DNA from 3 places in the Streptomyces sp. NPDC017979 genome. Region 3 is predicted to be linked to each of the others. Evidence: riboswitches for the same ligand, from Rfam matches in the RefSeq annotation. Region 3 holds a riboswitch; each other region holds the start of a gene.

Region 1 (6,885 bases), on a different contig from region 3:
GCCGACCTTCCCCCACGGTCTCCACCAGCGCATCCAGCGCGGCGGCCATCCCGCCCGGCGCCGCGAGGTCGTGCCCGGCCGCGTGCACGTGGCAGGTGTCCAGACAGACGCCCAGCTTGGGGTGGTGCTCCAGCGCCTCGAAGTACGGGCCGAAGTCCGCCACCCGGGAGCAGAGCGAGGCGCCCTGCCCGGCCGTGCCCTCCAGCAGCAGGAACGGGTCGTCCTCGTGCGTCAGCTCGTCCAGCAGCGGCAGCACCAGCTCCCGCACCTGGGCGAGCGCCACCTCGCGCGGCCGGCCCCCGGTCGCCGAGCCGGTGTGCACCACCACGCCCAGCGCCCCGATCTCCCGGCCCCGGCGCAGCGAGTGCCGCATCGACTCCACCGAGCGCTCCGCGGTCGCCTCGGTGTGCGAACCGAAGTTGATCAGGTAGGGGGCGTGCACCCACGGCGAGATGCCGCGCTCGGCGCACTGCTCGCGGAAGGTCTCGTCCTGCGCCGGATTGCCGGGCGGGGTCGCCCAGCCGCGCGGATTGGCCACGAAGACCTGGACGGCCTCGGCCGCCAGCTCGCTCGCGTAGCCGAGTCCGGTCGTGGCGAGGCCACCCGCCACCGGTACGTGGCCGCCGACGGGGTTGCGCATGCTGCTGCCTACAGTCCCTTGATCTTGATGGTGACCGAGCTGCCCTCGGGGGCGCGCTCGTTCGCCGACGGCGACTGGCCGCCGACCTTGTCCCCGAGGAACGGGAAGGTCTTCTCGACCTCGACCTCGAAGCCCGCGGCCTCCAGGGCCTTCCTCGCCTCGGACTCGGAACGGCCGCCCACGTCCGGCACCACGACCATCCGCGGCCCCTTGGAGACCGTCAGCGTGACCGTGTCGCCGGTGGCGAGCTGGGTGCCTTCGGCCGCGGACTGCCGGGCCACGGTGCCCGCCGCCTGCGGCGCGTTCACCTGCTCGGGGGCGACGACGACCGTGAAGCCAGCGCCCTCCAACTCCTCGGTGGCCTCCGCGACGGAGGCGCCCGTGACGTCCGGCACCTCGATCGGCGCGCCCTTGCTGACGAAGAGCGCCACCGCGGAGTCCGGGCTGCGGCCGGCGCCCGCGGCCGGATCCGTACGGATCACCGAACCCTGCGGGACCTCCGCGCTGAACTCCTTCTTCACCGCGCCGGGCGCCAGCCCCACCTTGCGGAGCTTGTCCTCGGCGGTGGCGAGGGGGTCCCCCGTGACCGTGGGGACCCGGACGACCTCCGGGCCGCGCGAGACGACGAGCGTCACCGAGCCGTTGCCCCGTATCCGCTCGTTCGTCCCGGGGTCGGAGTCGATGACCGTGCCCCGGTCGACGGTCTCGCTGAACTCGCGCCGCACGCCCTTCACGTCCAGCCCGGCGTCCTCGATCTGCTTGCGGGCGTCGGCCTCGGTCTTGCCGATGACGGCGGGCACCCGGGTGAACTGGCCGGAGTTGATGTACCAGACGCCGGCGCCGATGACGAACGCGGCGAGCACCGCCAGCACGATCGTGAGCACCCCGCGGCGCGGCAGCCCCGCACCGAAGGCGCGGCGCGCCGGCCCGTCGGACGGCGGCCCGGGGGGCGTCACCAGCCGGGCCGTGTGCTCGACGCGGCCGACCTCGGGGGGCAGCAGCCGGGGCAGGACGTCCGTACGCTCCTCGGCACCGCTGCGCCGGGCGACGGCTCCGGTCTTCGCGGCCTTGCCCTTGCGCCCGCCCGTGGTCTGAGCGGTGGAGTCCGGGTCCGTGAGCGCCGTCGGCGGCACCAGGTCGAGCTGCTCTTCGGTCAGCGCCGCGCGCGCGGTGCGCGTCTGGGCGAGCAGCGCCACCGCGTCGTAGGGGCGGACCTCCGGATTGCGGGCGGTCGCGGTGGCGACCAGTTCGTCCAGCTCCACGGCGAGGCCCGGGACGGCCGCCGACGGGGGCGGCACGTCTTCGTTCAGGTGCTGGTAGAGCACCTGGGCGGGGGTGCCGCCGGAGCGCGGCTTGTCGCCCGTGAGCATTTCGTAGAGCACCACGCCGCAGGCGTACACGTCCGTGCGCGTGTCGGCGGTGCCGTCCTCGATCTGCTCGGGCGCCAGGTAGGAGACCGTGCCCAGGAGGCTGCCGGTGGTGTTCGTGACCGACCCCACGGCCCGTACGAGGCCGAAGTCGGCGACCTTGACGCGGCCGTCGTCGCCTATGAGGACGTTCTCCGGCTTGATGTCGCGGTGGACGAAGCCGGCCCGGTGCGCAGCGCCGAGCGCCGCGAGGACCGGCTCCAGGATGTCGAGCGCGGCCCTGGGCTGGAGCGCACCGCGCTCGCGCAGCACGTCCCGCAGGGTGCAGCCGGCCACGTACTCCATCGCCAGATAGACGTACGCCCCCTCGGCGCCCTGGTCGAACACGCCGACCACGTTCGGGTGCGAGAGCCGGGCGACGGACTTGGCCTCGCGGATGAAGCGCTCCACGAACGTCGCGTCCGTGGCCAGCGCCGGATGCATCACCTTGAGCGCCAGCTCCCGGTCCAGCCGGGTGTCCACGGCCCGGTAGACCGTGGCCATCCCGCCGACGGCGATCCGCGCGTCGACGCGGTAGCGGCCGTCGAGCAGCTGCCCGACGAGCGGGTCCTGGAGGGTCGTGTCCACGCACCGATTCTACGAGCCGCCACCGACACCCCCGCCCGACCACGTCCCGGCCCCGTTGCGGTATCGCCGTGCGGACGGGCCGTGCCGTCTCACCTGCGGCCCGGTGATGGGCTTGTCGCGCAGCTCCGCCCCCATGCCCTGCGGGCCGAGGCGGAGGGTTTTAGGGGCGCTGGAGGTCACCCAGGCCCTCTGGGGCCGAGGGGGCGGAACTGCGTGACAAGCCACGGACGGCCCGCAGTGGTCTCGATTCCCGCGGGAATCGGCGAGGGCATGTGGGGCACTGGGTCCCGCCAGGCCCTCTGGTGGGCTGAGGTGGGGGTGCCCCCGTGCTCGCAGGGCACAGGGGCGGGAGGAACTGTGGGACAAGCCCCACCGGCCCGCGGGGAAACCGCGGCCACGTCCAGCCCAACGGCCCCGGCCGTGGGCGGACCAAGGGCCGGGCGTCGTCAGAACGCAGGGCGTTCCGGGTCTAGCGCGGCCAGGCCGTCGGCTGGCGACGACGCCTCGGCGAAGTGGCGGCGGGGGATGCGGCCGGCCCGGTACGCCAGCCGGCCCGCCTCCACTCCGTACCGCATCGCCTCCGCCATCCGCGCCGGCTCCTGCGCCCGGGTGACCGCGGAGGCGAGCATCACCGCGTCGCACCCCAGCTCCATCGCGAGCGCGGCGTCCGACGCGGTGCCCGCCCCGGCGTCCAGCACCACCGGCACGCCAGCCTGCTCGACGATCAGCCGGAAGTTGTGCGGATTGCGGATGCCGAGGCCGGAGCCGATGGGGGAGCCCAGCGGCATGACCGCGGCACAGCCGACGTCCTCCAGCCGGCGCGCGAGCACGGGGTCGTCGTTGGTGTACGGCAGGACCGTGAAACCGTCGTCGACCAGGGTCTCCGCGGCGTCCAGCAGCTCGACCGGGTCGGGCAGCAGGGTCCGCTCGTCGGCGACGACCTCCAGCTTGACCCAGTCGGTGCCCAGGGCCTCGCGGGCCAGGCGGGCGGTCAGCACCGCCTCGCCTGCGGTGAAGCAGCCGGCGGTGTTGGGCAGGACCCGGATGCCCAGGCGGGTCAGCACGGAGAGCACGGAGCCCTGCACGGTGGGGTCGACGCGGCGCATCGCGACGGTGGTGAGCTGGGTGCCGCTGGCGACGAGGGAGCGTTCGAGGACGTCGAGGCTGGGCGCCCCGCCCGTCCCCATGATCAGTCGGGACGTGAAGGTGGTGTCGCCGATGGTCAGCAGGTCGTCGGCCACGTCGCTCACCCTCCCTGCACGGCGGTGAGGACTTCGACGCGGTCGCCGTCGCCCAGGAGCGTGCCGGGCCAGGCGCTGCGCGGGACGACGGTCTCGTTGACGGCGGCGGCGACGCCGGCGGGGGCCGCGGTCAGCTCGGCGACGAGGGCGGCGAGCGTGGTGGGCGTGGCGAGTTCACGCCGTTCGCCGTTGACGGAGACAACCAGGGGAAAACTGTTCATACGGGCTGCTCCTGAGGGACGGGGGTGAAGCGAGCGGGGGTGAAGGGATGGGCTTCTTCGGGCAGGGCGCCGTCGGTCAGGGCCGCGGCGAGCACGTCGCCGGTCAGCGGGGTCAGGAGGACGCCGTTGCGGTAGTGGCCGGTGGCCAGCAGCAGGCCCGGCAGCTCGGTCGGGCCGAGCAGCGGTGCGTTGTCGGGCGAGCCGGGCCGCAGTCCGGCGCGGGTCTCCGTGAGCGGGAGTTCCGTGATGCCGGGGACGAGTTCATGGGCGTCCCGCAGCAGTTCGTAGACCCCGCCGGCGGTGACGGTGGTGTCCCAGCCCAGCTCCTCGCTGGTCGCGCCGATGACGAGCTCCCCGCTCTCGCGGGGCACCAGATAGACGTGGCTGCCGCGGACGACGGCGCGCACGGTCCGGGACAGGAAGGGGGCGTAGGGCGCGGGCACCCGGAGGCGGATGACCTGCCCCTTCACCGGCCGCACCGGTGGGCGTACGGAAGGAGGCAGCCCGTCGAGCCGGCCACTGAGGCTGCCCGCGGCGAGCACGGTCTGGCCGGCGGCCAGCCGGGTGCCGTCCGCGAGGGCGACGCCCACGGCCCGGTCGCGGTCCACCAGCAGCCGGGCCGCCCGGTCCCGGTGGAAGGTGACGCCGGCCCGTTGGCAGGCGGTGAGCAGCGCGGACGCGAGCCGCCGAGGATCGACCTGGTGGTCCCCGTCGACCCGTAGCCCGCCGCGTACGCCCGGCGCCAGCATCGGTTCCAGCCGGCGGCACTCACGGCCGGTGAGCCATTCGGACTCCAGCCCGGAGCGCTGCTGGAGTGCGTGCAGCTCCCGCAGATGGGCGCGGTCGTCGGCGTCGAGCGCGACGGCGAGCGTGCCGCAGGCGCGGTATCCGATGTCCGATCCGCTGGCTTCTTCGAGTTCGGCGGCGAAGTCCGGGTAGCGGCGGGCCGACTCCAGGTTGAGGGCGAGCAACGCCTGTTCCCCGTAGTGGAGTTCGGTGACCGCGGCGAGCATGCCGGCCGCGACCTGCGCGGCGCCGCCGCCGGGCGCCGGGTCCAGCACGGTGACGCGCAGGCCGCGCTGGGCGGTGCGCCAGGCCGTGACGAGCCCGATGATGCCGCCGCCGATGACGAGGACGTCGGCGGGGCGCGTGGTCGGTGCGGGCAGCGGTGCCGGCGGTGTCGTGGGTGACGGTGCGGGCGGTGGCCCCGTCGTCCGCGGTGGTTCGGGGCTCCCCGATGGCCAAAGAGCGTGCGGCATGGGTCTTCAGCTCCTCCCTTCGCCGGCATGACCCGGATCAGGTTCGTACGGTCGGAGGCCGCCCAGCCTCCCTCTCAGCCCGGTGCGTCCGGGCTCCCGCGGGTGCTTTACGGTGGCCACCCTAACCCCAGCCCGTGACGTGCCGTAAGGGCGGTCGGGGCCGGTGGGACACCGTGCTCCGGGCGCGTCCGGGGCGCATGAGCGCGAAAGGACGGTTCACCGTGGCAGGCTCGCTGGACGGACTCGTGCTGTCGCCCGTCGCCGATCAGGCGCCGGGTCAGGTCGGGGTGCGCACCCGCTTTGCGTACCACGAGCAGGACGGCCGGGTCTGGGCCCATTACGAGGGCGGGGACGTGGTCCGCGGCCATCTGGTCGGCACCCGCGAAGGCGACCGGCTGGACTTCCGCTACGTCCAGTTGCGCACCGACGGCAGCACCTCGGCGGGGCACTGCGTCTCGACCGTGGTGGAGCTGCCCGACGGGCGCATCCGGCTGGAGGAGAGCTGGGAGTGGGAGTCGCAGGAGGGCAACGGGACGAGCGTCGTGGAGCAGGTGCCGTAGGGGTTGCGAGCCCGGGCGCGGGCGTCGGGTGCGCGCCAGGCGCGGGCGCCGGGCCGGTGTGCGACACCCCACTGTTCTGACGGTTCGTCAGGTGCGTAAGGTTGACGGGTGAGCGAGCAGCAGACACAGCAGCAGGCGCGAGGCGTGGTCATCGTCGGTGCGGGCATGGCGGGTGTGCAGACCGCCGTCGCCCTGCGGGAGGGCGGCTTCGTCGGCCCCGTCACCCTGATCGGCGCCGAACCCCACCAGCCCTACGACCGCCCCCCGCTCTCCAAGGCCGTCCTGCTCGGCAAGGCCGAGGACTCCGCCTTCGACGTCGACTTCGAGGCGCTCGCCGTCGAGCTCCGGCTCGGCTGCGAGGTGACCGGGCTGCGCCACTCCGCACGCGAGCTGGACACCGAAGCCGGGCCCGTCCCGTACGACGTCCTGGTCATCGCCAGCGGCGCCGAACCCGTCACCCTGCCCGGGACGGCCGCCGTCCCCGGCGTCCACCTGCTGCGCACGCTCGACGACGCCGAGCGGCTCAAGCCCGTCCTCAGCCGGCAGCACGACATCGTCGTGGTGGGCGCCGGCTGGATCGGCGCCGAGTTCGCCACCGCGGCCCGGGAGGCCGGCTGCGCCGTCACCGTCGTCGAGGCCGCCGACCGGCCCCTCGCCGAAGCGCTGCCCGCCGAGGTCACCGCCCCCATGGCGCAGTGGTACGCCGAAGCCGGCGTCGACCTGGTCACCGGCGCGCGCGTGGCCGGGGTCGAGCCCGGGAGCGTCGTCCTGGCCGACGGGCGGCGCTTCCCCGCCGACGCCGTCGTCGTCGGCATCGGCGCCCGCCCCGCCACCGGCTGGCTCGCCGGCTCCGGGATCGCCACCGACCCGGACGGTGCCGTCACCGCCGACGCGCATCTGCGGACCTCGCTGACCGGCGTGTACGCGGTGGGGGACTGCGCGTCCTTCCCCTCGGCCCGCTACGGCCGGC
Region 2 (6,885 bases), on a different contig from region 3:
CCGCCCCATCGGCGTGCTGTGCGCCGTCGCGGCCGCGGTGCTCGCCGGCTGGATGCTGTCCGACAGCGGAGCCCGCCCCTTCGGACCGCTCACCGGCCTGGGCACGACCCTGGTGATCGCCTGCTCGACGGCCACCCTCCTGGTCTCCACGGCCGAGGCGCGCGCCCTGCGCACCACCACCCGCGAGGAACTGCGGCGCCTGGGCACCCCGGCGAACACCCTGCGCACCGCCACGGCCCTGCGGGTGCTGATCCTGCTCGCCGTGTACGCCCCGCTGACCTGGGCGGTCGCCGCCCTGGCCGTGGCCCCGCTACGGGGTTAGGGCCTGCCTTCTCGAAGCCCCGTCCGTCCGGTCGGACGGGGCACCGGGCCCTCAGCCCAGTACGACCACGTCCTCCGGCGCGAAGACGACGCCCACCTCGGCGTGCTCCTCGGGTGCGTCCCGCAACGGCACCTCCGCCTCCAGCACGGGGCCCGTCGCCGGCCTCAGCCGTACGGCCACCCGGTCGCCCCGGAAGGTCCGCGCCACGACCGTGCAGCCCAGGCCCTCCTCCGCGTCCGTCAACCGCACCCCCGCCGGCCGCACCAGCACCTCGCGCTCGCCGTCCCCGGCCGGGCCCGCCAGCGGCAGCTTCCCCCACGCCGTCGTCGCCACCGATCCGCTGACGGTGGCGGCGACCACGTTGTCGAAGCCGAGGAACCGCGCCACGAAGGCGTCCGCGGGCCGCTGCCACACCTCCAGCGGCGCCCCCGTCTGGGCGATGCGCCCCTCCCGCATGATCACCACGCGGTCGGCGAGCGCGAACGCCTCGCCCTGGTCGTGGGTGACCGCCAGCACGGTCGTCCCCAGCCGCCCGAAGAGCGCCCGCAACTCCACCACCAGCCGCTCCCGCAGCCCGCGGTCGAGCTGGCCCAACGGCTCGTCGAGCATCAACAGCCGCGGCTCGGGGGCCAACGCCCGCGCCAGCGCGACCCGCTGCTGCTCGCCCCCGGAGAGGGAAGCGACCGCACGCCGCTCGGCGCCGGGCAGGCCGACGAGTTCCAACAGCTCCGCGACCCGCAACTCCCGCGCCTGCCGCCCGTCACCACGCATCCGCAGCCCGAAGGAGACGTTGCCGCCCGCGTCGTGCTGGGGGAAGAGTTGGTGGTCCTGGAACATCAGGCCCACGCCGCGCCGGTGCACCGGCACGTCCGTCTGGTCGGCGCCGGCGAGCAGCACCCGCCCCCGATCCGCCCGCTGCAACCCGGCGACCACCCGCAACAAGGTGGACTTGCCGCTGCCGCTGGGCCCGAGGACGCAGACGACCTCGCGGTCGGCGACCGTCAGGTCCACCCCGTCGAGCGCCGCCCGCACCCCGAAGCGTACGGTCACGTCGTCGAGTACCAGCATCAGAACTCCCCGGTCGAGCCGTTGGTCGTGCGCAGGCGGATCCGCTCCAACAACAGCAGCGCGCCCGCGCACACCACCATCAGGATCGTGCTCAGGGCCATCGCCTGCCCGTAGTTGAGTTCGCCGGGCCGTCCCAGCAGCCGGGCGACGGCGACCGGCAGCGTCGGGTTGTCGGGTCTGGCGATGAAGACGGTCGCGCCGAACTCCCCGAGCGACACGGCGAACGCGAAGCCCGCGGCGATCAGCAGGGCACGCCGCACCAACGGCAGGTCCACCTCCCGCCACACCCGCAGCGGCGAGGCCCCGAGGACCGCCGCCGCCTCCCGCAGCCGCCCGTCGACCGCGCGCAGCACCGGCAGCATGGTGCGCACCACGAACGGCACGCCGACCAGCGCCTGCGCCAACGGCACCAGGATCCACGAGGCCCGCAGGTCCAACGGCGGCTCGTCGAGCGTGATCAGGAAGCCGAAGCCCACCGTCACCGCCGAGACCCCGAGCGGCAACATCAACAGCGCGTCGAAGCCGCGCACCAGCCGCCCCGCCCCGCGCTCCCGGCCCTCCGGCCCGGGCCGACGGGCCAGCGCCGCCGCCGCGAGCCCGCCCACGACGACCGCGATCGCCGTCGCGGCCAGCGCGTACTTCAGCGAGTTCCCCACGGCGTGCACCGGTGGTACGAGGAACGCGCCCCCGCTCGCGTCCAGCGAGCCGAGCGCCCGGTAGTAGTCGAAGCCGTATCCGTCGGGGGTGGACAGCGACCGTTCCACCAGCACCCCCAGCGGCACCAGCACCAGCAGGGCGACCGTGGTCAGCACCCCGCCGAGCAGCGCCCACTGCCGCACCCCGTGCGGCCGGCGGGCGGTGGACGTGGGGTCCACCAGCGTCAGCGCGCCCTCCCGGCGCCGCACCGTCCACGCGTGCACGCCCAATACCGCGCCGACGGCGGCGAACTGCACCAGGGTCAGGACGGCGGCCGTGCGCAGGTCCAACAGTTGCGCGGTCTGCCGGTAGATCTCCACCTCCAAGGTGGCGAAGCCGGGGCCGCCCAGGATCTGGACCACGCCGAAGGAGGTGAAGGTGAAGAGGAAGACCATCAGCGCCGCGGCGGCCAGGGACGGCGCGAGCGCCGGGAGCGTGACCGTGCGCCAGGCGGCGAAGCGGCCGGCGCCCAGCACCCGCGCCGCCTCCTCCTGACGCGGGTCGAGCTGTGCCCACAGGCCGCCCACGGTCCGCACCACCACGGCGTAGTTGAAGAAGACGTGCGCGAGGAGGATCGCCCACACCGTGGTGTCGAGCCGGATCCCGAACGTCTCGTCGAGCAGTCCGCCGCGGCCCAGCAGCGCGAGGAAGGCGGTGCCGACGACGACGGTCGGCAGCACGAACGGCACGGTCACCACGGCCCGCAGCAGCCGCTTGCCCGGGAAGTCGTAGCGGGCCGTGACGTACGCTCCCGGCAGCGCGACGAGCAGGGTGAGCGCGGTCGACGCGAGCGCCTGCCAGGTGGTGAACCACAGCACGTCGAGGACGTCCGGGCGGCTCAGCACCTCACCGATGCGCCCGAACTGCCAACGACCGCCGTCCCGCAGCCCGCGGCCGACGATCGCGGCCACGGGGTACGCGAAGAAGACGCCGAAGAACGCGACGGGCAGCGCCATCAGGGCGAGCCGCGTCGCGTTCCCCGTGCGGGGCGCCCGGCCGCGGCGGCCCGCCGCGGGCCGGGCTACTTCACCACGAGCGAGGACCACGTCTGAACCCACTGCTCACGGTTCTTGGAAATGGTGTCGGGCGCCAGCGTCGCCGGCTTCTCGACCACCGCGCCGTGCCGGGTGAACAGCTCGGGCAGCTTCGCCCCGCTGACCACCGGGTTGACGAACATGTTCAGCGGCATGTCCTCCTGGAAGGTCTTGGAGACCATGAAGTCCAGCAGGGCCTTTCCGCCGGCCTCGTTCTTCGCGCCCTTCAGCAGGCCCGCGAACTCGACCTGTCGGAAGCAGGTTCCGGTGGCGACGCCGGTGGGCGCCTCGGTCGGCTGCGGCTCGGCGAACAGCACCTCGACCGGCGGGCTGGAGGCGTACGAAACCACCAGCGGCCGGTCCGCCTTGGCCTTCTTTCCGCCGGCGGACCCGGAGAACTCCTCGTTGTAAGCCTGCTCCCAGCCGTCGACGACCTTGACGCCGTTGCCCTTGAGCTGCTTCCAGTAGTCCTGCCAACCGTCCTCGCCGAAGTGCGCGACGGTGCCGAGGACGAAGCTCAGGCCCGGGGAGGACGTGGCCGCGTTCTCCACGACCAGCAGGTCCTTGTACTCGGGCTTGGCCAGGTCCTCGAAGGTCTGCGGCGGCGCGAGCTTCTTGTCCGCGAAGTACTTCTTGTCGTAGTTGACGCAGACGTCGCCGGTGTCGATCGGGGTGACCCGGTGCTTGTCCTTGTCGAGCTGCACGGTGGCCGGCACCTGGTCGAGGCCCTTGGCCTCGTGCGGGGTGAAGACGCCGTTGTCGAGCGCCCGGGACAGCAGGGTGTTGTCGACGCCGAAGAACACGTCGCCCTGCGGAGAGCCCTTCGTCAGGATCTCCTTGTTGAGCGCGACCGCGGTGTCCCCGCTCTTGAGGACCTTGACGGTGTAGCCGGTCTGCCGGGTGAACTCCTTGAGCACGGCCTCGGAGGCGGCGAAGGAATCGTGGCTCACCAGCGTGACCGTCTTCGAGCCCTTGCCGTCGCCGCCCTTGGCACCGGAGTCACCGGAGGACTCGCCGCCGCAGGCGGCGAGCACGCTCACGCCGAGCGCCGCGGCCAGCGCGGCGGCCGTCTTCTTCCTGATACTGCTCACGGATGGATTCCTCCTGGGGGTGGCCAGGAAGAGACGCGGCCCGGCCCGGTCCCGTCGTGGACCCGGGCAGGGCGCAACAGCTTGAGTGGTGACCGAACTTCCTACCCAGAATGACCTGGGCGAGGTTCAGAGGGTCTGCGGTCTGATGGGTACCGCACTCTCAGCGCTGTGGCGCTCCCCTGTCGGATTTATGTAGATGTACGGGTCAGCTTACAAGGTCACCCGCGGACGGCAGCAGGGGTGGGTGGCCGTGCGCACCCTCGCCCCGAGTCCTGCGCCCGCGGCCCGACATCCGAACTCGGCCTCGTGGCCCGCCCTGCTGAGGGACCTACTGAGGGAGCTGCCGTCAGCGCTCGGACGCCGCGAGCTGTCCGCACGCGCCGTCGATCTCCTGACCCCGGGTGTCCCGCACCGTGACCGGAACGCCGTGCGCCGCGATCGCCGCCACGAACGCCTTCTCGTCCTCCGGCCTCGACGCCGTCCACTTCGACCCCGGAGTGGGGTTCAGCGGAATCAGGTTCACATGGACGCGTCGGCCCTTCAGGAGCCGTCCCAGCAGGTCACCGCGCCACGCTTGGTCGTTGATGTCACGGATCAGCGCGTACTCGATGGAGACGCGGCGGCCCGACTTCTCCGCGTACTCCCACGCGGCGTCCAGGACCTCGCGGACCTTCCAGCGGGTGTTCACCGGGACGAGCGTGTCACGCAGCTCGTCGTCCGGGGCGTGCAGCGACAACGCGAGCCGGCACTTGAAGCCCTCGTCCGCGAAGCGGAGCATCGCCGGCACCAGGCCGACGGTGGAGACCGTGATCCCGCGCTGGGACAGTCCGAGGCCGTCGGGCTCGGGGTCGGTGAGCCGACGGATCGCGCCGACCACCCGCTTGTAGTTCGCCAGCGGCTCGCCCATGCCCATGAAGACGATGTTCGACAGCCGGGCGGGGCCGCCGGGGACCTCGCCGTCGCGCAGGGCCCGCATCCCGTCCACGATCTGGTGCACGATCTCCGCGGTCGACAGGTTGCGGTCGAGGCCGGCCTGCCCGGTGGCGCAGAACGGGCAGTTCATCCCGCAGCCGGCCTGGGAGGAGATGCACATCGTCACCCGGTCGGGATAGCGCATCAGCACGGACTCGACGAGCGTCCCGTCGTGCAGCCGCCACAGGGTCTTGCGGGTGGTGTCCTCGTCGCAGGAGATGTGCCGCACCACCGACATCAGATCGGGCAGCAGCTCCGCGGCCAGCTTCTCCCGCGCGGCGGCCGGGATGTCCGTCCACTGCGCCGGGTCGTGCGCGTACCGGGCGAAGTAGTGCTGCGAGAGCTGCTTGGCGCGGAAGGGCTTCTCGCCGATCGCGGCGACGGCGTCCTTCCGCTCGGCGGGCGAGAGGTCGGCGAGGTGCCTCGGGGGCTTCTTGGCTCCGCGAGGCGCGATGAATGTGAGTTCTCCGGGCTTGGGCATGGTCCATCCAGTGTCGCAGAGATACGACGAAGGGCTCGCCATCCTGTGGATAACAAGCCCTTCACCGTGAAGCCGCAGGTCAGCCGCTTCCTACGAACACCACGAACAACAACCAGACCACGGGCGCCGTCGGCAGCAACGAGTCCAACCGGTCCATGATGCCGCCGTGTCCCGGCAGCAGCGTGCCCATGTCCTTGATGCCGAGGTCTCGCTTGATCATCGACTCGCCGAGGTCTCCCAGCGTCGCGCTGACCGCCACCGCGAGGCCCAGCAGCAGACCCTGCCACCAGGTGCCGTCGTCGATCATGAACTGCATGCACAGCGCGCCCGCCACCATGGCGAAGCCCACCGCGCCCAACAGCCCCTCGCGGGTCTTCCCGGGACTGATCCGCGGAGCGAGCTTGCGCTTGCCGAAGCGCCAGCCGACCGCGTACGCGCCGGTGTCGCTGACCACCGTGAGGAGGAGGAACGCGAACACCCGCCAGGCACCGTCGTCGGCCGTGAGCATCATGGCGACGAAGGTCGCCAGGAACGGCACGTAGAACACGGCGAAGATCCCCGCCGTGACGTCCTTCAGGTACCCCTCGGGCGGCTCCGTCATCCGCCACACCAGCACGGCGAGGGCCGTGAGCGCCGTGGCGACCCAGGCGCCCTCCGCGCCGCGCACGTACCCGGCGACCACCATCGCCGCGCCGCCGACGGCGAGCGGCACCAGCGGCGCCTTGATCTCCTTGCGCTCCGCCAGCCGGGAGGTGAGCTCCCACAGGCCGACCACGACGGCGACCACGACGACGCCGACGAACACCGCCTTGACGAAGAAGAGCGACGCGATGATCACCGCACCGAGGCCGACGCCGACCCCTATGGCCGCCCGCAGGTCACGGCCGGCACGCTTCTTCACACCGCTCTCCCCCGTGCGCCGGGCTCCGTGCCGGGCTGCCGGCTGACCGGGCTGCTGCGGCGGCTGCGCCGCGGACGCGACCGGCTCCGTCGGCCCCGTACCGGGAGCTGACGAACCCCCGCCCGCACCCGCACGTCGCTCGTGCCCGGAGCGCCCGCCCCGGTCCTTCTGACCGGACGGGCCGCCCATACGGCGTCTGTGCGACGACTCGGGTGCCGGCGGCTGCGCACCGGCACCCGGCGCCGGCTCCCGCGGGACCTCGTCACGGAACAGCGGACCGTTCAGCCGGGGCGACTCCCGCTCGCCGTCGTCCCTGTGGT
Region 3 (6,885 bases):
TCGACACCGACCTGGAACAGGTGCTCAGGTCCATCCTCACCGGGGAGAACGCCGGCTGACCGGCCCGCGCCGCCCCCTCGCCCGGCTGGCCGGGCCGCGCCGTCGCTCCTTCGGGCCGACCGGCCCGCGCAGCTACTTCTTGCGGCGCCGGCCCCGGCCCGAACCACGGCTCGCGGGCACCGCCGCCCCACCCGCCTGCGGACGGTCGGCGGAGACCACCAGCGCCGCGAGCGCGGTGGTCACCGGGACCGAAGCGACCAGTCCGATCGACCCCACGAGGGTCCGGACGATCTCCTCCGCCACCAACTCGCTGTTGGCGACCGTCGCCACCCCGCTCTGCGCGATGGTGAAGAGCAGCAACAACGGCAGCGCGGCACCCGCGTAGGCGAGCACCAACGTGTTCACCACGGAGGCGATGTGGTCGCGACCGATCCGGATGGCCGCGCGGTACAGCGCCCGCGGCCCCATCCCCGGATCGGCCTGCCGCAACTCCCACACGGCCGAGGTCTGGGTGACCGTCACGTCGTCGAGCACCCCGAGCGAGCCGATGATGACGCCCGCCAGCAGCAGACCGCTCATGTCGATCTCCGGATAGAGACCGTGGATCAGACCGGTGTTGTCGTCGGTGTTGCCCGACAGCACCGCCCACTCGATGAAGATCGAACCGAGCAGCCCGATCAACAGCAGCGAGATCAGCGTCCCGAGGACCGCGACCGAGGTGCGCGCCGTCAGCCCGTGACACATGTAGAGCGCGATCAGCATGATGGCGCTCGCCCCGACCACCGCGACGACCAGCGGGTTGGACCCCTCCAAGATCGCCGGCAGGATGAACAGCGTCAGTACGGCGAACGAGATCACCAGCGCAATCAGCGCCATCACCCCGCGCATCCGCCCCACCAGCACCACCGCGAGGGCGAAGATCCCGGCCACCACCGCCAGCGGAACCTTCCGGTTCACGTCGATGACGGCGTACTGAAGGTCCGGCGGCGCGTCCGGCGCGTACGCCACCACCACCTCCTGCCCCTTCTCCAACTGCCGCACCGCGTCGGGCTGGACGATCTCCGCGAAGGCGCGGCCCTTGTGCTGGCCGGAGTCGATCGTGATGGTGGCCTTCTTGCACTCGCCCTGCTGCGCGGCGATCGCCTCGCGGCCCTGGGGCGTGCTGGCGTCGCCGGTCGGCGGCACCTGGGCGGAGTTCACGGACTTGCAGTCGATCCGCTCGATCCGGGTCACCGTGGCCTGTTCGGTCTGTCGGTCGAAGCCCACGCCGGTGCGCTCGTGGCCGGGCGCCGAGCCGGGCCAGAGGATGGCGAGACCCACGACGACCGCCGTGGCGAAAGGGATCAGCACCGCGGCGATGACCCGGCGCAGATGCCGCGAGACGGGCGCGGCGGGCCCGTGCCCGTGGCTGTGTCCGTGTCCGTGGCCGTGTCCAGGGCCGTGTTGGTGGCCGTGTTCATGGCCGGGCGCGGGCTGGGGAGCAGGACCCTGCTGGGGGCCGGGCGGTGGTGAGGTCACCGACCGATCATCGCAAGAACGGCAGGGGCCCCCTGGCCAGCACGCCAGAAATGACGCTAGCGTGGTGCCACCTTTGCACACGCGGGAGCTCGGAGCACCGGGCTGAGAGGGCGCTGACCTCCGTAGACGTACTGCAGGGCCGATCGCGAAAGCGCCGGCACGCCACACGTCCCGGACACCGCTGCGTCGACCGCCGAACCTGTTACCGGGTAATGCCGGCGTAGGGAGTAGGTCTTCCATGACCGTTCAGGACGCACGCACGCCTGCCGTCGAACCCGCTGTCGACGGCGAGCGCACACCGGGCTGGCACAAGGCGTACGTCGGGGGTTCCCGCCCCGACCTGCGGGTGCCGGTCCGTCAGGTGCACCTCACCAACGGCCGGGACGTGACGCTGTACGACACCTCCGGCCCGTACACCGACCCCACCGTCGAGACCGACGTGCGCCGCGGTCTGGTCCCGCTGCGCGAGAGCTGGATCGTCGCCCGCGGCGACACCGAGGAGTACGCGGGCCGCCCCGTTCGCCCCGAGGACGACGGGATCAAGCACACCTCGCCCCGCGGCGGGCTGCGCAACCTCGACGCGGTCTTCCCCGGGCGCCCGCGCCAGCCGCGCCGCGGCCGGGACGGCCGGCCGGTGACCCAACTCGCCTACGCCCGCCGCGGCGAGATCACCCCCGAGATGGAGTTCGTCGCCCTGCGGGAGAACGTCTCCCCCGAGGTCGTGCGGGAGGAGATCGCGGCCGGCCGCGCCGTGCTGCCGGCCAACGTCAACCACCCGGAGATCGAGCCGATGATCATCGGCAAGCGGTTCCTGGTGAAGGTCAACGCCAACATCGGCAACTCCGCCGTGACCTCCTCCATCGAGGAGGAGGTGGAGAAGATGACCTGGGCCACCCGCTGGGGCGCCGACACCGTCATGGACCTGTCCACCGGCCGCAACATCCACACCACCCGGGAGTGGGTGCTGCGCAACTCCCCCGTGCCGATCGGCACCGTGCCGCTGTACCAGGCGCTGGAGAAGGTCGACGGCAAGGCCGAGGAGCTGACCTGGGAGATCTACAAGGACACCGTGATCGAGCAGGCCGAGCAGGGCGTCGACTACATGACGGTGCACGCCGGCGTACTGCTGCGGTACGTGCCGCTCACCGCCCGCCGCAAGACCGGCATCGTCTCCCGCGGCGGCTCGATCATGGCCGCCTGGTGCCTGGCGCACCACAAGGAGTCGTTCCTGTACGAGCACTTCGAGGAGCTGTGCGAGATCCTCGCCGCGTACGACGTGACGTACTCCCTCGGTGACGGGCTGCGGCCCGGCTCCATCGCGGACGCCAACGACGAGGCGCAGTTCGCCGAGCTGAAGACGCTCGGCGAGCTCAACAAGATCGCCAAGCGGATGAACGTGCAGACCATGATCGAGGGCCCCGGTCACGTGCCCATGCACAAGATCAAGGAGAACATCGACCTCCAGCAGGAGATCTGCGAGGAGGCGCCGTTCTACACCCTCGGCCCGCTCACCACGGACGTGGCGCCGGCGTACGACCACATCACCTCCGGCATCGGCGCGGCGATGATCGCCTGGTGGGGCACGGCCATGCTCTGTTACGTGACGCCCAAGGAGCACCTGGGGCTGCCCAACCGGGACGACGTGAAGACCGGAGTGATCACGTACAAGATCGCGGCGCACGCGGCGGACCTCGCCAAGGGGCACCCGGGGGCGCAGGAGTGGGACGACGCGCTCTCCGACGCGCGGTTCGAGTTCCGCTGGGAGGACCAGTTCAACCTGGCGCTCGACCCGGACACCGCACGGGAGTTCCACGACGAGACGCTGCCGGCCGAGCCGGCGAAGACGGCGCACTTCTGCTCGATGTGCGGCCCGAAGTTCTGCTCGATGAAGATCAGCCAGTCCATCTCGGAGCAGTTCGGCGGGGCGGCGTCGGCGGACGCGACGGCGGAGGAGATCACCGAGGGGATGCTCCAGAAGTCCAAGGAGTTCGCGGCGAGCGGCAACAGGGTGTACCTGCCGATGGCCGAATGACCTGCACGCCGCCGACCGGGCCGACCGGTTGACTGGGCCGACCGGTCCACCGGTCGGCCCGACGGGCGTGGGGGGGGGGGGGGGGCGGCCCCCCCCCCCCCCCCCGCCGCCCCCCCCCCCCCCCGCCCCCCCCCCCGGGGGGCGGGGGGGGGCCCACCCCCGGGGGGCCCGCGGGGGGCGGGCGGCCCCCCGGGGGGCGCACCACCACCCCCCCCCCGGCGCCCCGCCCCCGCCCCCCCACCCGCCCCGCCCCCCCCGGGGCCGCCGGGTTGACGGGGCCGCCCGCCCCCCGGGGCGCCCCGACGGGCGTGGGGTGCGGCGCGCGCCGCACCCCCGTACCGCGACGTCGCCCCGACACCGCGCGGTCACTCCGGGCGGTTCTCGGGCCCCCCGAAGTCCGGGCTGGTGAAGTCGGGGCTGGTGAAGGTGGGCCGCTGCCCCGCCGACTTGCCCTCGCTCGGACTGGAGTAGTCCGGGCTGTCGTACCCCACCTTCGGCATCCGGGTCACCGGCCGCGGCGGCGCACCGGACACCGGGTCCACGGCCGGGTCCTCCAACGCGATCCGGAGGAACGGCAGGACGCCGCGCTCCAGCACCGCGTGGAGCCAGGCGTCCTTGGCGCGCGCCACCTCGTCGGGGAGTTCGTTCGACAACTCCTCCGCCGGCAGTTGCGTAGCGCTGTTGCGCAGCGCGGTGCGCAACAGGCCGACCCCCGCGTACAGGATCGCCGCCGCGGTGAGGGCGGCGAAGAACCAGCCGGCCGACACCAGGGCCTGGGCGAACGACGGCGGCGGGTCGAGCATCTTGAGGACGTACCCGACCAGCAGGAACAGCAGCGCGGCGATGCCGGCGAGGACCGGGGCGAGCACCGCGACCACGGCCGCGAAGCCGGCGCCGCTGCCGTCGCCGGCGACGTGGATCCTGGGCCGGTCCCGGTCGCCCGCGGCGGTCGGCGAGCGGGCCTCTTCGCGGATCCTGACGTAGTGCTCGTACTCGGGCGCGGCGGAGGCGGTGATCAGCGCCGTGGCGTTCAGCGCCATCGTGCGCAGCTGTGCCGCGTTCAGGCGTTGCCCCACGGTGGCGAGATCGGGCCGCTCATGGGCGTTGCGCAGGGCGTCTTCGAGGAGGCGCTCGAACTCGGCGCGGTCCTCGTTCTGTAGGTGCGGAGCGCTGTTCATGTGCATCCCCCGATGCTCCGTAAGGCCGGAACCACCCGTACCGGACGGGCGATTGGGCGTTGGTGGAGGAGTGCCTGCGTCGGACAAGCCGATGGTAGAGCGGTTACGGCACGGAGTGACAGGGGTTGAGATAAAACGCGTACCCGGCTTGCGTCAGGCGGGTAGCGGAAGCTGGACGACCAGCAGCTTTCCGGCCATCGTCACACCGCCGTCCATGGCGATCGCCAACCCGTCCGCGTACACGTGCGGCCCCTCGACCACGGGGCGGTCCCCGTCCTCGCCGTCCTCCGTGCCGACCTCGCCGAGCAGATACGGAATGGGGCTGTGACCGTGCACGATCCGGTTGCCGCCGTACGCGGAGAGCAGCTCGCGCACCGCGAGCGGGCCCGCCTCCTCGTCCCGGAAGGCGAACCGCTTGGTCATCTTGCGGAAGAGGTCCCAGCACTCGTCGGCGTCGTTGCGGGTGAGGATCTCGTGGACGGTGTCGTTCACGTCCTCGATGGTCTCGCCGTACTCCAGGTACGCGGTGGTGTCGGAGTGCAGCAGCAGGTGGCCGTCCTCCTCGACGACGGCGTCCAGCCGGGACATCCACTGGAGGTGGACGTCCTGGAGCCGGTCCATGTCGTTCTTCTGGCCGCCGTTGAGCAGCCAGGCCGCCTGGAAGGTGGCGGTGCCGGCGCCGGAGTTGACCGGGGTGTCGGAGAACCGCTTGGCGCCGAGGAGCAGCAGTTCGTGGTTGCCCATCAGGGCCTTGCAGTAGCCGCCGGCGGCGGCGGCCTCGGCGGAGAGCCGCATCACCAGGTCGATGACGCCGATGCCGTCGGGGCCGCGGTCGGTGAAGTCGCCGAGGAACCAGAGGCGGGTGTTGCCGGCGGCCCACTTGCCGTCGGCGTCGATCAGGCCCTGGGCGGCGAGGGCGGCGACGAGTTCGTCGAGGTAGCCGTGGACGTCGCCGACGACGTACAGCGGGCCGGGGCCCTCGGCTGCGGGCGCGGCGGCGGCGGTCGCGCCGGGCTGGAGCTGGACGGTGAGGTCGTCGGGCCTGCTGCGGCTGATGACCGGGAGGTCGCGCTCGGTGGGGGTGTAGCCCTCCGGCAGCTCGTCGTCGGGCAGGGCGTTGCCGGGGTGGTCTCCCGGGTGGGAGGCGTGGGGCGGGTGCTCCGCGTACGGCTGGGGCTCGCCGTAGCTCGGTGACTCCTGCTGCGGATCTTGCTGCTGCGGTTCCTGTTGCTGCGGTTCCTGTTGCGCTTGCGGTTCGGGAGGCGATGCCTCCGACTGAACGGGTACCTGTGCGTACGGCGGAACGCGGAAATCGCGCAACGTCGCCGTACGCACCACGGGTCCCTGACCGGCCCCCTGAGTCATCGACCCCTCCACCACCGTCGCGCCGCCGTTCACCTTTCGGCCCAGCCTGGTCGGGGTGGTCCGCGGTGTCGTGCGCCCATCATAGGAATGAGGTCCGCGCTGTGTGACGCACCAGGGGTGGTGAATCCAGCCGCACCCCTGACACGTCGGCTGTTTCGCCCCAATAGGGCCCTAATTGGGGACGCTCGGCGGATCCCGATTCCTCCGGTTGCTGAGGACCTAGTCCGGTGACGGGGAGCGCGGCGCGCTCACGGTCGTCCGCGGGGAGCGGCGCTGTGAGGACGTCCGGATGATCAACTCCGTTGGTATCACCTGCTCGACCGGCCGGTCCTCGTCGATCCCCTCGATGGCGTCGATCAGGAGTTGGACGACCGCCGTGCCGATTCGGCGCGGCTTGAGGGAGAGCGTGGTGATGGGCGGCTCGGTGGTGGCGTACACCGTCGACTCGCTGCAGCAGACCAGCAGCAGGTCGTCGGGGACGCGCAGGCCGTAGCGGCGGGCCGCGGCGAGCAGGTCGGTGCCGTTGGGGTCGAAGAGTCCGTAGACGGCGTCCGGCCGGTCCGGACGGGCGAGCAGCCGGTCGGCTGCGACGGCGCCCGCGCACGGGTCGTGGGCCGGGTACGACTCGTACACCGGGTCCTGGCCGACGCGCTCGCACCAGCTCAGGTAGGCGGTGGTGGAGAGCCGGGTGTAGGTGTCCGTGGTGGTGCCGGTGAGCAGGCCGATGCGGCGGGCGCCGGCGTCGGCGAGGTGGTCCAGCAGGTCGAGGACGGCGGCCTCGTGGTCGTTGTC

The links. Region 3 has a riboswitch for thiamine pyrophosphate ahead of thiC (phosphomethylpyrimidine synthase ThiC). Riboswitches for the same ligand answer to the same signal wherever they lie in the genome.
Region 1: it holds a riboswitch for thiamine pyrophosphate, as region 3 does, so the genes downstream of both, thiO (glycine oxidase ThiO) here and thiC (phosphomethylpyrimidine synthase ThiC) in region 3, are expected to answer to the same signal.
Region 2: it holds a riboswitch for thiamine pyrophosphate, as region 3 does, so the genes downstream of both, ACH4E8_RS00410 (thiamine ABC transporter substrate binding subunit) here and thiC (phosphomethylpyrimidine synthase ThiC) in region 3, are expected to answer to the same signal.

The regions. Positions count from the first base shown of each region.
Region 1 covers NZ_JBIRGU010000003.1:721,544-728,428, forward strand. The annotation lists gene ACH4E8_RS12710 (deoxyribonuclease IV) at 1-640, opposite strand, end outside; gene pknB (Stk1 family PASTA domain-containing Ser/Thr kinase) at 649-2,634, opposite strand; gene ACH4E8_RS12720 (thiazole synthase) at 3,081-3,875, opposite strand; gene thiS (sulfur carrier protein ThiS) at 3,881-4,096, opposite strand; gene thiO (glycine oxidase ThiO) at 4,093-5,355, opposite strand; TPP riboswitch at 5,353-5,465, opposite strand; gene ACH4E8_RS12735 (hypothetical protein) at 5,577-5,915, shown strand; gene ACH4E8_RS12740 (NAD(P)/FAD-dependent oxidoreductase) at 6,024-6,885, shown strand, end outside.
Region 2 covers NZ_JBIRGU010000001.1:95,718-102,602, forward strand. The annotation lists gene ACH4E8_RS00395 (hypothetical protein) at 1-322, shown strand, start outside; gene ACH4E8_RS00400 (ABC transporter ATP-binding protein) at 374-1,390, opposite strand; gene ACH4E8_RS00405 (ABC transporter permease) at 1,390-3,042, opposite strand; gene ACH4E8_RS00410 (thiamine ABC transporter substrate binding subunit) at 3,108-4,211, opposite strand; TPP riboswitch at 4,292-4,402, opposite strand; gene rlmN (23S rRNA (adenine(2503)-C(2))-methyltransferase RlmN) at 4,558-5,664, opposite strand; gene ACH4E8_RS00420 (phosphatidate cytidylyltransferase) at 5,744-6,885, opposite strand, start outside.
Region 3 covers NZ_JBIRGU010000009.1:238,020-244,904, reverse strand. The annotation lists gene ACH4E8_RS23450 (SsgA family sporulation/cell division regulator) at 1-59, shown strand, start outside; gene ACH4E8_RS23445 (YibE/F family protein) at 133-1,518, opposite strand; TPP riboswitch at 1,590-1,762, shown strand; gene thiC (phosphomethylpyrimidine synthase ThiC) at 1,757-3,550, shown strand; gene ACH4E8_RS23435 (hypothetical protein) at 3,916-4,734, opposite strand; gene ACH4E8_RS23430 (metallophosphoesterase) at 4,882-6,093, opposite strand; gene ACH4E8_RS23425 (LacI family DNA-binding transcriptional regulator) at 6,313-6,885, opposite strand, start outside.